Regions from separate parts of the Pseudomonas sp. BAY1663 genome, predicted to be linked through region 2. Evidence: predicted binding sites of a transcription regulator. Region 2 holds the regulator's gene; each other region holds the start of a gene.
What was found. The regulator sigma-54, encoded in region 2, starts transcription at its own class of promoters, with help from an activator protein. The targets are predictions, from matches to a motif close to ANTGGCATNNANNTTGCTNT.
Positions count from the first base shown of each region.

Region 1: a site for sigma-54 is predicted at 3,963-3,982, ahead of flgB (flagellar basal body rod protein FlgB). Genes of this name have one in related genera too.
Region 3: a site for sigma-54 is predicted at 1,403-1,422, ahead of BAY1663_RS13390 (ammonium transporter). Genes of this name have one in related genera too.

Region 1 is NZ_AZSV01000024.1:6,643-11,473, reverse strand. It holds partial or broken gene flgF (flagellar basal-body rod protein FlgF) at 1-516, opposite strand, end outside; gene BAY1663_RS09240 (flagellar hook protein FlgE) at 713-2,140, opposite strand; gene BAY1663_RS25890 (flagellar basal body protein) at 2,140-2,319, opposite strand; partial or broken gene flgD (flagellar hook assembly protein FlgD) at 2,362-3,038, opposite strand; gene flgC (flagellar basal body rod protein FlgC) at 3,058-3,501, opposite strand; gene flgB (flagellar basal body rod protein FlgB) at 3,516-3,920, opposite strand; partial or broken gene cheR (protein-glutamate O-methyltransferase CheR) at 4,106-4,831, opposite strand, start outside.
Region 2 is NZ_AZSV01000012.1:1,699-6,529, forward strand. It holds gene ptsN (PTS IIA-like nitrogen regulatory protein PtsN) at 1-108, opposite strand, end outside; gene hpf (ribosome hibernation-promoting factor, HPF/YfiA family) at 117-425, opposite strand; gene BAY1663_RS05630 (RNA polymerase factor sigma-54) at 502-2,010, opposite strand; gene lptB (LPS export ABC transporter ATP-binding protein) at 2,157-2,882, opposite strand; gene lptA (lipopolysaccharide transport periplasmic protein LptA) at 2,882-3,427, opposite strand; gene lptC (LPS export ABC transporter periplasmic protein LptC) at 3,414-3,986, opposite strand; gene BAY1663_RS05650 (HAD family hydrolase) at 3,995-4,519, opposite strand; gene BAY1663_RS05655 (KpsF/GutQ family sugar-phosphate isomerase) at 4,519-4,831, opposite strand, start outside.
Region 3 is NZ_AZSV01000043.1:31,057-35,887, reverse strand. It holds gene dgt (dGTPase) at 1-1,330, shown strand, start outside; gene BAY1663_RS13390 (ammonium transporter) at 1,654-2,862, shown strand; gene BAY1663_RS13385 (glyoxylate/hydroxypyruvate reductase A) at 2,867-3,802, opposite strand; gene BAY1663_RS13380 (DUF2789 domain-containing protein) at 3,931-4,167, shown strand; gene BAY1663_RS13375 (DUF3597 domain-containing protein) at 4,329-4,724, opposite strand; gene BAY1663_RS25320 (hypothetical protein) at 4,799-4,831, opposite strand, start outside.

The DNA.
Region 1 (4,831 bases), on a different contig from region 2:
CCAACTGCTGCGGATCGGGGTTGACCAGCTTGAGCCGATCCACCGTGACCACGATGTTCGGGTCCTCGCCCAGGGCGCGAATGCTGATGGTGCCATCCTGGCCGATGTCCACCTTTTCCTCCGGCGGAATGGCGATCGGCCCGCCGTTGCCGAATACCGGCATGCCATCGGCGGTGCGCAGCATGCCCAGCGCGTCGATGTTCAGGCTGCCGGTACGCACGTAGCTTCGCTGCCATCCGGCGCCTGCACTGCGATCCAGCCCTCGCCTTCCACGGCGACATCCAGATCCCGGCCGGTTTCCTGCAGCGCACCGGCGGTGAAATCGGTCCCCGGACGCTCCGACATCGCGTAGACGCGGGCCGGATAGCTGTCGCCGAACACCTGCATCGAACGCGCCTGCTCGAAATCCCGGCGAAAGCCCGTGGTGGAGAGGTTCGCCAGATTGTTGGCGTGCGCCTGCTGGGCCCGCGCATTCTGGCTGGCACCGGTCATGGCCACGTAGAGCATCTTGTCCATCGACATCTCCGAGACGCGAGATTGACACTTGCGATTCTGTTAATCACGAAAATGCAAGGCGCGTGCCACAGCCCAGAAAGAAACTCAAGCCACTGAAATAGAAAGGCTTTCCAAAAAAGAAGAAGGCCCTGGCGGGCCTTCTTTCACGAGAGCGGCGGAATACTGCCGTCGGCGGCAATGCGCTTGCCGCTCATGCTCAACGCAGGTTGATGATGGTCTGGGTGACCGCGCTTTCGGTTTCGATGGTCTTGGCGTTAGCCTGATAGTTGCGCTGGGCGACGATCAGGTTGACCAGTTGATCCGACAGCTCGACGTTGGAATCCTCCAGCGCCCCGGCCTGCAGCGCGCCCAGGGTGCCGGAACCCGGGGTACCGATCACCGGTTCGCCGGACTCGAATGACTGCACCCACTGGCTCTTGCCCACCGGAGTCAGCCCCTGCACGTTGGCGAAGTTGGCGAGGATGATCTGCCCCTGCACCTTGGACTGGCCGTTGGTGTAGCGCGCGAAGATCACGCCGGTATCGTCGATTTCCAGCCCCGCCAGTTCGCCGGTGGTGTAACCGTCCTGGGCCACGCTGTTGACGGCGAAGGAACTGGCGAACTGGGACGACTTGGCGAAGTCCATGACGATCCCGCCCGGGTTGGCCAGGGCGCCATTGGCCGACCAGGTCGCCGGGGTGCCGCCATCGGAAATCGCCGGAATCCACCCCCCGGTGGGCGGCGTGCCGGTAGCGGAGTTCAGCGTCACCTTCAGGTCGGGCGAAACGCTGAACGGCGACGCGCTGGCATTGCTGATGCCGGTAAGCGCGCCGGACGAATTGAAGGTCAGCCCCATCACGTAGGGCTGCGGCGGCTCCTGCGCGGGATTGGCAGGATTGCGGCCGTCGATCAGCACCTTCATGTCCCAGGTATTGGCGCCGGTCTTGACGAAGTATTGCGTCATGACGTGGGCGTTGCCCTGCGAATCGTAGATATTCAGCGAGGTGGAGCTGTTATAGGTGGTCGGGTCGGCCGGATTGAAGGTGGCGTTGGCCGCCGCGCGTGCGGCGCTCAGCACCGCCGCATCGCTGGCGGCCAGATTCCCGGCAGCGGCGGCGGCGGTCTCGGCAAGCGGGGTCGCGAAGGCGGTTGCTGCGGCGATCTCTTCGTCGGTCGGATTGGCAGGGTCGGCAACGCCATTGGCCGGGTTCGCGTAATAGGCGGCCATCTGTGTAGCGAGCGTGCTGTTGTATTCCGGCGTATAGGCCGTCTGGTAGGCATCATCGACGATGGCGTCATAAGCCGACTGCCAGGTAACCGGCGACTTCAGCGTCGAGTTCAGGTTGAACGCGGTATTGATGGTACTGGTCGCCTTCGGCGCCTGGTTGGTGGTCTGGATCTGCAGATCGCCCACCACACCGTTCTGCAGGTTACCGTTGCCGTCCACCGGGAAGCCCTGCAGCTTGTAGCCGAAGTTATCGACCAGAAAGCCTTCGCGGTCGGTGCCGAAGTAACCGGCGCGGGTATAGCTCACTGCACCGTTGTTGCTGACCTGGAAGAAGCCGTTGCCATTGATCGCCAGGTCCAGCGCGTTCTGCGTGTAGTTGATGTTGCCCTGGTTGAACTGCTGGGAGATGTTGGACATCAGCACACCGCTACCTGCGGGTTCTTGCCGGTGCCCAGCACGGACGCCGCGTAGACGTCGGAAAACTCCGCACGCGACTGTTTGAAGCCGACCGTACCGGCGTTGGCGATGTTGTTGCCGGTTACGTTGAGATCCTTGCTCGCGGCGCGCAGGCCGCTGAGACCGATATTGAACGACATGAATGCTCCTTCGCCGGAACTGCCGGCAGTTACGGTCGAGAGTTACTGGCCGATGACCTGGACACTGGAAAGCGGAACGCTGCCGAGCCCGGCAAGATTGAGCAGCAGCTCGCTGCCACCCAGGGTCACGCTGTCGACGTTCGCCGGCAGCAGCGTGTAAAGCCCCTTGGTTTCGCCGTCGTAGGTGGCCTGCGCTTCGAACTTGTAGGTGCCGGGCGCAAGGTATTGCCGCTGGAATCCTTGCCATCCCACATGAACGAGACGTTGCCGGCCTCTTGCTGCCCCAGGTTGACCCGGCTGACCACCGCGCCGGTATCGTCGTAGACGTTGACGTAGACGTTGTTGCTGCTCACCGGCAGCACCAGGCTGGCCTTGAAGGTCTCGCTGGTATCCACCACCGCCTTGTCGGTCGGCACGATCACCTTGCGCCCGACCAGCGAGGAGGCCTGCAGCGCCTGCGAGGACTGGTAGCCGGAGAGAATGCTTTCCATGCTGGTGTTCAGCTTCTCGACGCCTTCCACCGTACTGAACTGCGCCAGCTGGGCGATGAATTCGCCGTTTTCCTGGGGTTCCAGCGGGTTCTGGTTGTTCAGCTGGGCCACCAGCAGCTCGAGGAATTCGTTCTTGCCGAGGTCGTTGCCCTTGACCTCGCGATCCTCGCCGAACTGATATTGATCGAGTATCGAGCTGGTGCCGCCGACGCCGCTTGTAGTGCTCATGCGTATGCTCTCGTAGGAATCACTGACCCAGCGTCAGGACTTTCTGCAACATGGTCTTGGCCGTGTTCATCAGCTCGGCGTTGGTCTGGAACGCGCGGCTGGCGGAGATCATGTCGGCCATCTCCTCCACCACGTTGACGTTCGGATAGTGGACGTAGCCGTTCTCGTCGGCGGCCGGATGATTCGGCTCGTAACGCGCCTGCAGTTCGCTCTGGTCCTCGACCACACCCAATACCTGCACGCCCACCCCGGCCTCGTCCTGCCCGGCGAACAGCGACTCGTTGGGCTGGCCGTTGGCCTGCTGGTACACGGTGGCGAACACCGGATGGCGGGCGCGGTAGGTCTGGTCGACGCTGGAGGAGACCGTTTCGGCGTTGGCGATGTTGCTGGAAATGGTGTTCAGCCGAGTGCTCTGGGCGCTCATGCCGCTACCGGCAATGTTGAATACGCTGCTGAGAGACATCGATGGAAACTCCTTTATTCGCCGCGCAGGGCGCTCATCAGCCCCTTGAACTTGCTGTTGAGCAGGGTGAAGCTCGCCTGGAAGTCCACGGCGTTCTTCGCGTAGTTGGATTGCTCGATCTGCAGATCGACGGTGTTCTGGTCCAGGGACGGATGGGTCGGGGTACGAAAGCGCAGCGAGGCATCGGCAATCTCCAATCCCTCGGCGGCAATATGCTTGTCGCTGGTCCGGGTGACGCCGAAGCCGCCCTGGCTCTTCGCCGACTGCTCGGCGAGCACGCTGCCGAAGTCGAGATCACGGGCCTTGTAGTTGGGCGTATCGGCATTGGCGATGTTGTTCGCCAGCACTTCGGCACGCTGCGAGCGGAAACCGAGCGCCTTCTCGTGAATGCCCAACGCCTTGTCGAAACTGATGCTCATGAATCTGGCCCTCTGCCGGATACAAGTCTGCTTGCGCACACCCCAGCAAAGCCCATGCCATAGAACACAAGCCATTGATTTAAAAGGATTTATCGATACACGTGCAATTCACTGGCGTCAAAAGCGGCAAGACTTTTCCGCCGTTTTGCCGCAACCGCCATCTTGCATGACGGTTTTCTGCCGCCTTATTTCGCCTTGTAGATGATGCCCGGGCTGCACTGGACCATCTGGTACAGCTCCGGCAGCCCGTTGAGCGCCTCCGAGGCGCCGAGGAACAAATAACCGCCCGGACGCAGGGTCGCATGGATGCGCTTGAGGATGTCCTTCTTCACATCGGCGGAAAAATAGATCAGCACATTGCGGCAGAACACGATGTCGAACTTGCCCAGGGCGACGTAACTGTCCAGCAGGTTCTGGACCTTGAACTCGACACGCGTGCGAATGGCCGGCTTCACCGCCCAGCGCCCGGGCGCCTTGAGGTCGAAGTAACGCTGCAGGCGCTCGGTGGAAAGCCCACGAGCAATCGCCAGACTGTCGTACTCGGCCGCCTTGCAGGCAGCCAGCATCGCGCCCGACAGCTCGGTGGCCACGATCTGTATGCCGGTCTTCGGCTGGCTGGGATTGGCACGCTCGTACTCGTCGATCGCCATCGACAGCGAATAGGCTCCTGCCCCGAGGAACAGGCCGCCGACCAGATGCGCAGGCGCTGACCGGAACCGGACTTGAGCATTTCCGGCAGGACCCGGCTCTTGAGCACTTCGAACGGGTAGGTATCGCGAAACCACAGCGTCTCGTTGGTGGTCATCGCATCGACGACCTGCTCGCGCAGGCCGCTGCGTGGCTGCGCCTGGATCCTGCGGACCAGTTCGCCCAGCGTCTTGATACCCTGCTGCTCCATCAGCTTGTTCAGC
Region 2 (4,831 bases):
GTCCTGGGCGATCACCTTGGCGATCTGTTCCAGGACACGCTTCTTGCTACCGCCCGGGACGTTCACCAGGGAACGTCCGGGGGTCAGGATGTTTTCGAGTCGGATCATAGGAGGGGTCAGCGGGTGACGGTGCCCTGAGTATGGTCGAGCTGTTTTTCCTTGTGCTTGATCAGCTGGCGATCGAGCTTGTCGACCAGTTGGTCGACGGCGGCGTACATGTCCTCGTGCTCGGCATTGGCCACCACTTCGCGGCCCGCGACGTGCAGGGTCGCTTCGGCTTTCTGCTTGAGTTTCTCGACCTGCAGGACCACCTGGATGTTGATGATGCGGTCGAAATGCCGGGCGAGCCGGTCGAATTTCTCCTCGATGTAGTCACGCAGGGCGCCGGTTACTTCCAGATGAACACCGCTGATGTTGACTTGCATACTGCTATCTCCTTTGCCTTGTGCGAAGAGCAGGCTGGCGGACCGGCCGACCTGGAACGGTTCGATCGATGGCCGGTCACAGCAATCGTTTGCGCTCGCTGGACGGTGCGATGCCGAGGGACTCCCGGTACTTGGCGACCGTGCGGCGGGCCACTTGGATGCCCTGCGCCTCCAGTAAACCAGCGATCTTGCTGTCGCTCAACGGCTTTTTCTGGTTTTCCGCGGCGACCAGCTTCTTGATGATCGCGCGGATCGCGGTGGACGAGCATTCGCCGCCTTCGGCGGTGCTGACATGGCTGGAGAAGAAGTACTTGAGTTCGTAGATACCGCGCGGCGTGTGCATGTATTTCTGCGTGGTCACGCGGGAAATGGTCGACTCGTGCATGCCCACCGCCTCGGCGATGTCGTGCAGTACCAAGGGCTTCATCGCCTCGTCGCCGTGCTCGAGGAAGGCGCGCTGGTGCTCTACGATCTGCGTGGCGACCTTCATCAGCGTCTCGTTGCGGCTGAGCAGGCTCTTGATGAACCAGCGGGCTTCCTGCAGCTGGTTGCGCATGAAGGTGTTGTCGGCGCTGGAGTCGGCGCGTTTGACGAAGCCGGCGTACTGGGCATTGACGCGCAGGCGCGGCATGGCTTCCTGGTTGAGCTCGACCAGCCAGCGGTCGTTGTGCTTGCGCACGATGACGTCGGGCACCACGTATTCCGGCTCGCTCGCCTCGATCTGCGAGCCCGGGCGCGGATTGAGGCTCTGGATCAGCTCGATGACCTGGCGCAGCTCGTCTTCCTTGAGCTTGAGCCGGCGCATCAGCAGGCTGTAGTCGCGGCTGCCGAGGATGTCGAGGTAGTCGCCGACCAGCTGCTGGGCCTCGCTCAGCCACGGGGTCCGCTCGGGCAGCTGGCGCAGTTGCAGCAGCAGACACTCGCGCAGGTCGCGGGCGCCGATGCCGGCTGGTTCGAATTGCTGGATGCGGCGCAGCACGACTTCGACTTCGTCGAGCTCGATCTCCAGTTCGGGATCGAAGGAGTCGACGATCTCCTCGAGCGACTCCTCGAGGTAGCCCTGGTCGTTGATGCAGTCGATCAGGGTGGTGGCGATGAGACGGTCGGTATCGCTCATGGGCGCCAGGTTGAGCTGCCACAGCAGATGGCTCTGCAGGCTCACGCCGCTGGAGGTGCGGCTGGTGAAGTCCCACTCGTCGTCGTCATTGCTGGGCAGGCTGCTGGCGCTGGTCTGGTAGATGTCTTCCCAGGCCGTGTCCACCGGCAGCTCGTTGGGAATGCGCTCGCCCCATTCCGTGTCGTCGAGGTTTTCCGCGCTATGCGTGGGTTCCTGGTACTGGCTGTCCTGGCTGGCGCTGGTCTGCGAGGCGCCGTCGCCGAGCGTATCGGCGGTCTCGGCCATCGGGTCGCCGCCGTCGTAATCGTCGCCGTCTTCCTCACGCTCGAGCATGGGATTGGAGTCCAGCGCTTCCTGGATCTCCTGCTGCAGGTCGAGCGTCGAAAGCTGGAGTAAGCGTATGGCCTGTTGCAGCTGCGGCGTCATCGTCAGCTGCTGGCCCATCTTGAGGACTAGCGATGGTTTCATGGCAGAGGACTTCGAACCTTTTATGCCGGCGCAACCGCGCCTGTTCCGACATGTGACGCGCTGGGCGCCGACAGAAAGCAAATTATATGCCTGCTGGCGAAGCCTTTGCCTAGGGCCGATTGGCCGAGCCGAGCAAAAAAACCGCTCTACAGGCGGAATTCGTGGCCCAGATAGACTTCCTTGACCAGCTGGTTGTCGAGAATGGTCTGCGCATCGCCTTCGGCGATGAGCTGGCCGTCGTTGACGATATAGGCGGTCTCGCAGATGTCCAGGGTCTCGCGCACGTTGTGATCGGTGATCAGTACGCCGATGCCCTTGGCCTTGAGATGGTGGATGATCTGCTTGATGTCGCCCACCGAGATCGGGTCGACGCCGGCGAAGGGCTCGTCCAGCAGGATGAACTTGGGCGCGGTGGCCAGGGCGCGGGCGATTTCCACCCGCCGCCGCTCGCCGCCGGACAGGCTCATGCCGAGGCTGTCGCGGATATGGTTGATGTGGAATTCCTGCAGCAGGCCTTCCAGGGCCTGCTGGCGGCCGCTGCGGTCCAGGTCCTTGCGGGTCTCGAGGATCGCCATGATGTTGTCGGCCACCGACAGCTTGCGGAAGATCGAGGCTTCCTGCGGCAGGTAGCCGATGCCGGCGCGGGCGCGGCCGTGCATCGGCAGATGGGTGACGTCGTGCTGGTCGATCAGCACGCGGCCCTGGTCGGCGTTGACCAGGCCGACGATCATGTAGAAGCAGGTGGTCTTGCCGGCGCCGTTCGGGCCGAGCAGGCCGACGATCTGGCCGCTCTCGATGGACAGGCTGACGTCGCGCACGACCTGGCGGCTCTTGTAGCTCTTGGCCAGATGCTGGGCTTTGAGGACGGTCATTACTGGGGTTGCTCCGCTGCCGCTTCCTTCTTGCGCGGCTGGATGACCATGTCCACCCGCGGGCGCGGCGTGGTCACGTCGGTGTTGGTCGCGCGGCCGGCGTTGACGATCTGGCGGCGGGTGTCATAGACGATCTTCTCGCCCTCGAAGGTGTTGCCTTCCTGGACCACCTTGGCCTGGTCGATCAGGACGATGCGTTCGTTGGCGGCGAAATACTGGATGGTCAGGCCGTAGGCCTTGACGATTTCCTTGTCCACCGCCGGCTTCTGCTCGTAGTAGGCGGGCTTGCCGATGGAGGTGAAGACCTCGACATCGCCGTTGCTGTCCTGGGTGATGGTCACCGTGTCGCCGGTGATCTTCATGGTGCCCTGGGTGATCACCACGTCGCCGCGGTACACCGCGACGCCCTGCTTGTCGTCCAGTTCGGCGGAATCGGCTTGCACGCGGATCGGCTGGTCGCGGTCTTCGGGAAGCGCCCAGGCAGTGGCGCCAAGCAGGAATGCGCTCAAACCGAGCAGGAGGGGGAAGGTCTTAACGCAGCTCATGCTGGCCTCTTACGTTGGACAGCAGGTGCATCCTGCCGTCATCCAGATACGCTTTCATGCCGGTTGCCGTGGTCACGCCATTGGCGGCCTCGATTCTAACGGCTTGGCTTGTCTCGGCATAATCCTTCTCCGGCAGCACGGTCAGCCGGCTGGTGGTGAGGATCGTCGGTCGTCCCTTGGCGTCGGTGCGTTCGATGCGCACCTGGTCGATCAGCTCCACCTCGCTGCCGTCGGCAGACACTTCGCCGCGCTCGCTGCGCGCATGCCAGGGCAGTTCGGTGCCGCGATAGGCCAGCAGGTCGGGGCGGGTGAGCAGGCTGACTTCGCTGGCCCGCAGGTGCTCGACCTTGTCCGCGGTCATTTCATAGTGGCGCTTGCCATCGGGCTGATACTGCACGGTGCGCGAGTTGATCGCGTAGAAGTCGATTTCCGGCTCCTCGCCGCTGACGGTGGCTGGCTGCTGCATGAAGCTTTCCGGGCGGATGTTCCAGTAGCCGATCGCCACCAGCAGGGCGGCGATCAGGACGAGAACGGCAGCGAAGCGCAGTTTGCGAAACATCGAGGCCTCTACAGATAAGCGGTTTGAGCGGCAGCCAGGGTGCCCTGGGCGCGCATGATCAATTCGCAGAACTCGCGCGCTGCACCCTCACCGCCGCGCGCCTGGGTCACGCCATGGGCGTGCTCGCGGACGAACGCGTCGGCGCTGGCCACGGCCATGCCCAGGCCGACCCGGCGAATCACCGGCAGGTCCGGCAGGTCATCACCGAGGTAAGCCACCTCAGAGTAGTTCAAGCGCAGTTCGGCCAGCAGCTCGTCGAGCACCACCAGTTTGTCCTCGCGCCCCTGATAGAGGTGCTGGATGCCGAGGTTCTGCGCGCGGCGCTCGACCACCGGGGTCTTGCGGCCGCTGATGATCGCGGTGCGCACGCCGGAGTTGATCAGCATCTTGATGCCGTGGCCGTCGAGGGTGTTGAAGGTCTTGAACTCGCTGCCGTCGGTGAGGAAGTACAGCCGACCGTCGGTGAGCACGCCGTCGACGTCGAAGATCGCCAGGCGGATGTCGCGGGCGCGCTGCAGGAGCTGTTCGTGCATTACATGACCCCCGCGCGCAGCAGGTCGTGCATGTTCAGCGCACCGATCGGCAGTTCCTGCTCGTCGATGACCACCAGCGCGCTGATCTTGTGGTCTTCCATGATCTTCAGCGCTTCGGCGGCGAGCATCTCGGCATTGGCGGTCTTGCCGTGGACGGTCATCACCTCGTCGATGCGGGTCTGGCGCACGTCGACGCCCTTGTCCAGCGCACGGCGCAGGTCGCCGTCGGTGAAGATCCCGGCCAGGCGGCCGTCGGCCTCGACGATCACGGTCATGCCCAGGCCTTTCTGGGTCATTTCCAGCAGCGCATCG
Region 3 (4,831 bases), on a different contig from region 2:
GAAGACCCAGGTCTTCCCGCTCGAACGCAACGCCGCGGTGCGCAGCCGCCTGACTCATTCGCTGGAAGTCCAGCAGACCGGCCGCTTCATTGTCCGCACGCTCTATAAACAGCTCGGCGCCAGGGCGGCCGATTATGGCCTGGACGGCCTGGAGGGCGCGCTGGAAAGCCTGGTGGAAATGGCCTGCCTGATGCACGACATCGGCAATCCCCCGTTCGGTCATTTCGGCGAATATGCCATCGGCGCCTGGTTCGAGCGCCATCTGGACGAACTGTTCGCCGCCGCCGTGCCGCCGGGGCAGGGCGATGCCGAGTTGCGCACACGCATGCTCGTCGACCTCAAGCAGTTCGAGGGCAACGCCCAGGCGATCCGCCTGGTGGTGACGCTGTTGCGCCTGAACCTCACCTATACCCAGACTGCCGGCCTGCTCAAGTACGTGCGTCCGGCCCATGCGCCGAAGCCGCAGAAGGGCACTCCGGGCGCCTATCTGCAGAAGAAGCCCGGTTTCTACCTTTCCGAGGAAGGCTTCATCCATGAACTGCAGGCGGCGCTGGATCTGCGGCCCTGCACGCGCCATCCGCTCGCCTATGTCATGGAGGCGGCCGACGATATCGCCTACTGCCTGGCGGACATCGAGGATTCGGTGGAGAAGGGTATCTTCAGCATCGAACAACTGGCGCAGTTGCTGCTGGCCAAGTTCGCCGAGCACGGTTCGCCCGACGCGCCGATTCCCGGGCCTGAGCGCAGCTTTCGCAGCATGGTCAACTATGCGCTGGAGCGCGCCGGGAAGGAGCCGATCAACAAGGTCGGCGAGTTCTTCATCTGGTTGCGGGTGAACATGATCCACCCGCTGGTCCAGCATGCCGCGCGGCAGTTCATCGACAACATCGAGGCGGTCTACCACGGCACGCTCGATCGCGCGCTGCTGGAAGACGACAGCCTGCCCAACGCCATCGTGCAGACCTTCAAGAACGTGGCGATGGACCGAGTGTTCTGCCACCGCGAGGTGGAGACCCTGCAACTGCAAGGCTATCGCATCCTCCAGGGGCTGCTGGATCACTACGCCCAGCTGTTGCGCGTGCCGCCGGAGGTCTTCCATGAGCTCACGGTTGGCAACTGCCGCAACGAGCCGCACCTGCAGATGCTGGCGCGGCGCCTGCCCAATCAACTGGTCAAGGCCTATCACGAAGCGCTCAAGGATCATCCGCAAGCTTCGGCGGACCGGCCGTTGTGGGAATTCTATTGCCGCAATCGCATGTTGCAGGACTTCGTCAGCGGCATGACCGACCAGCTCGCCCAAGACGAATATCGCGCCTTGTCGGCGCTATAAACCCCGGTTACCGGCAGGCTGAGCGGCTCCGTCGCACGGTTTGCGTGCCTTGGCACCCGTGTGGCCGCTGCGCTTGGTACGCACATTGCTATGACATGGTGCAGCGGCCGGCGTGAAAGCCCCTAAATGGCGCACGCAAGGAATCTGGGTTTATTCATAACTTATTGAAAAATAATACTATTAACGTGATCGAAGCGTTGATGGACCCACCTCCCGGCTGCAGGTGGCGGTTAGCGGTTCCGACTTTGTGATGCATCACGGTGCGTCATGCGGATCAAGATAACCGTTTTGGTGCGTTCTACCCGGTGAGGCTGTAACTACCGATGGAAAACCTCAATAACGCCGTGGAAACTCTGATCCATGGTTCGAACACGCTCTTCATCCTCATGGGGGCGGTCATGGTGCTGGCGATGCATGCCGGCTTCGCCTTTCTCGAAGTCGGCACCGTGCGGCTGAAGAACCAGGTCAATGCCCTGTCGAAGATCATCACGGATTTCGCCGTATCCACCCTGGCGTACTTCTTCATCGGCTACTGGATCGCCTACGGCGTGACCTTCATGCAGCCGGCCGAGCAACTGGTGGCCGATCATGGCTACGCGCTGGTGAAGTTCTTCTTCCTGCTCACCTTCGCCGCGGCGATTCCGGCGATCATCTCCGGCGGCATCGCCGAGCGTGCACGTTTCGGCCCGCAGCTGTGCGCGACCTTGCTGATCGTCGCCTTCGTCTACCCCTTCTTCGAAGGCATGACCTGGAACGGCAACTTCGGCGTTCAGGCCTGGCTGGAGCACCGGTTCGGTGCGGCTTTCCATGATTTCGCCGGCTCCGTGGTGGTGCATGCCATGGGGGGCTGGCTGGCTTTCGGGGCGGTGATCCTGCTCGGCCGGCGTAACGGCCGCTACCGCGACGGCCGCCTGGTGGCGTTCGCGCCGTCGAACATTCCGTTCCTGGCGCTCGGCTCCTGGATTCTCATCGTCGGCTGGTTCGGCTTCAACGTGATGAGCGCCCAGACCATCGAAGGGATCAGCGGGCTGGTGGCCGTCAACTCGCTGATGGCGATGGTGGGCGGCACCGCTGCGGCCTGGCTGGTCGGCCGCAACGACCCGGGCTTTCTGCACAACGGCCCGCTGGCCGGGCTGGTGGCGGTCTGTGCCGGCTCCGACCTGATGCATCCGGTCGGTGCGCTGGCCACCGGCGCCATCGCCGGGGCATTGTTCGTCTGGGCGTTCACCGCGACACAGAACCGCTGGAAGATCGACGACGTGCTCGGTGTCTGGCCGTTGCACGGCCTGTGCGGCATCTGGGGCGGCATTGCCTGCGGTATCTTCGGGCAGCAGGCACTCGGCGGGCTCGGTGGCGTCAGCATGGCCAGCCAGCTGATCGGCAGCGCACTGGGCATGCTGGTGGCGCTGGCTGGCGGCTTTGCGGTCTATGGGCTGCTCAAGGTTTCGCTGGGCATCCGCTTGAGCCAGGAAGACGAGTACAACGGTGCCGATCTCGCGATCCACCGGATCGGAGCGCTCAGCCACGACTGAGCGCTCAATAGCCCCGCGTGCGCTGCACCTGGTAAGCCAGTGGACGGCCGTCGCGCAACGCCTGCAGATTCTGTACGACGATCCGTGCGGCGCTGCGCAGGTCGGTCGCGGCGGCCACGTGCGGCAGCAGCGTCACCTTCGGGTGTCGCCAGAAGGGGTGGTCCGTCGGCAAGGGTTCGCTGCGAAATACATCGAGCACGGCCTGGCCGACCTGGCTGTTGTCCAAGGCCTGGAGCAGATCCGCCTCCACGACATGCGCGCCGCGCGCCAGGTTGACCAGTCCGGCGCCGGGGCGCAGGGCATCGAAGAAGCGCCGGTCCAGCAGGTCGGTGGTCCGTGCCGTCAATGGCAGCAGGTTGATCAGGATGTCGCTGCGCCCCAGCAGCGGCCACAGCGCCGCCATACCGCAATGCAGGGGGATGCCTGCGATGCTGCCGCCGTGCAGGTTCCAGCCTGCCACGCGATAACCCAGGGCGAGCAGGCGGCTGGCGCAGGCGCGCCCCATCTGGCCCATGCCCAGCACCGTCACCTGGATTTCGTCGGCGCGTCGTTGCGGTAGCGGTCGCCAGGTGGCCGTACGCTGCTGGCGCGCATAGGCGAAGAAGTCGCGGTGTAGCGAAAGGGTCGCCCAGAGCGCGGTCTCGGCCATGGCGGCGTTCATGGCCGGATCGACCATGCGTGCGACCGGCACGTCGGCGGGCAGGCTCGGGTCGGCCAGCAGCCGGTCGACGCCGGCCCAGAGCGACTGGATCAGGCGCAGGTTCGTCAGGCCCCGCAGCGAACCCGGAGGAGGGTTGGCCACCACGGCCGCGCCGATCCGCCCGGCGTTCTCCGGCGTGACGGACAGATGCCAGGCGGCATCGGGCAAGGCCTCTTGCAGCGCCGCGAGCCAGGCGTCCCGTTCGTCATCGTCGAAGCTGCCGCAGAGCAGTATGTCCATCGTTCGTGGTTTCCCTTGTTCGCGTCGTTGCCACGGAACTGTACTCAGCCGCGCGGCCTCTGAATATTCAAGCATTGGAACACGTGCACGCGTGCTTTCAGTCTGTTCAAACGCGCCTGGAGAACACCATGGAACTCCCCAACAAAGACCTCGGCACCCTGTTCGAACAGCTCGGCCTGGCCTCCGATCCCGCCAGCATCGATGCCTTCATCGCCAGCCATTCGCCGCTGCCGGAGGACGTCAGGCTGGCCGATGCACCGTTCTGGAACGAGGCGCAGCGGGCGCTGCTGCGGGACGAATGGGTGGAGGATGCGGAATGGGCGCCGATCATCGACGAACTCAACGTGCGGCTGCACGAACGCTAGGGCCTGTCGCCATTTCGTTCGCGACCGCGACGAAACGACAACGGACCCTGGGCGGGCGCAGCGCGGCCGGCGGAAGGAGGCGCTACGGGTTGGGCTTCGGCACCATGCGCCTCGGCTACAACCTGCCGCCTCGCTCCAGCGTCAGCGCAAGCTGAACGGCATCAATCGAGCAGGTCGGCTGGCACGTTGCCGCCGTTCTCGGCCAGCCGGTTGAGCACGGTCTTGTGCAGCCACATGTTCATCTGCGCCGAATCGGCCATCTTGTCCTGCGGGCAACCCAGCTCGCTGGCCAGTTCCTTGCGTGCGGTCAGGCTGCTGTCCAGGCCGAGCAGCTTGAGCAGGTCGACGATGGAGGTGCGCCAGTTGAGTTTTTCCGGATTATTGGCCGCCATGCCGTCGAGCTTCGCCGCCACATCCACCTGGTCCATGACCGGGGTGACCGGTGCCGCCGCACCGCCGGTGGATGCTTCCGGGGGCGTGGTGGGCGCCGTACTGCCTGGCGCCGCATGTGCCTTGCCGAGGCCGATCTTTTCCAGAATCGTGTTGAACAAGCCCATGGTGAATCTCCTTTCTGCGTAGGGGGAAGAGCCGAGGCTCGCAGATAGGACCGCTGGCGCCTGGATTCGTCGCGCTACAAATCCAGCATCAGGCGGATCGCCAGGCC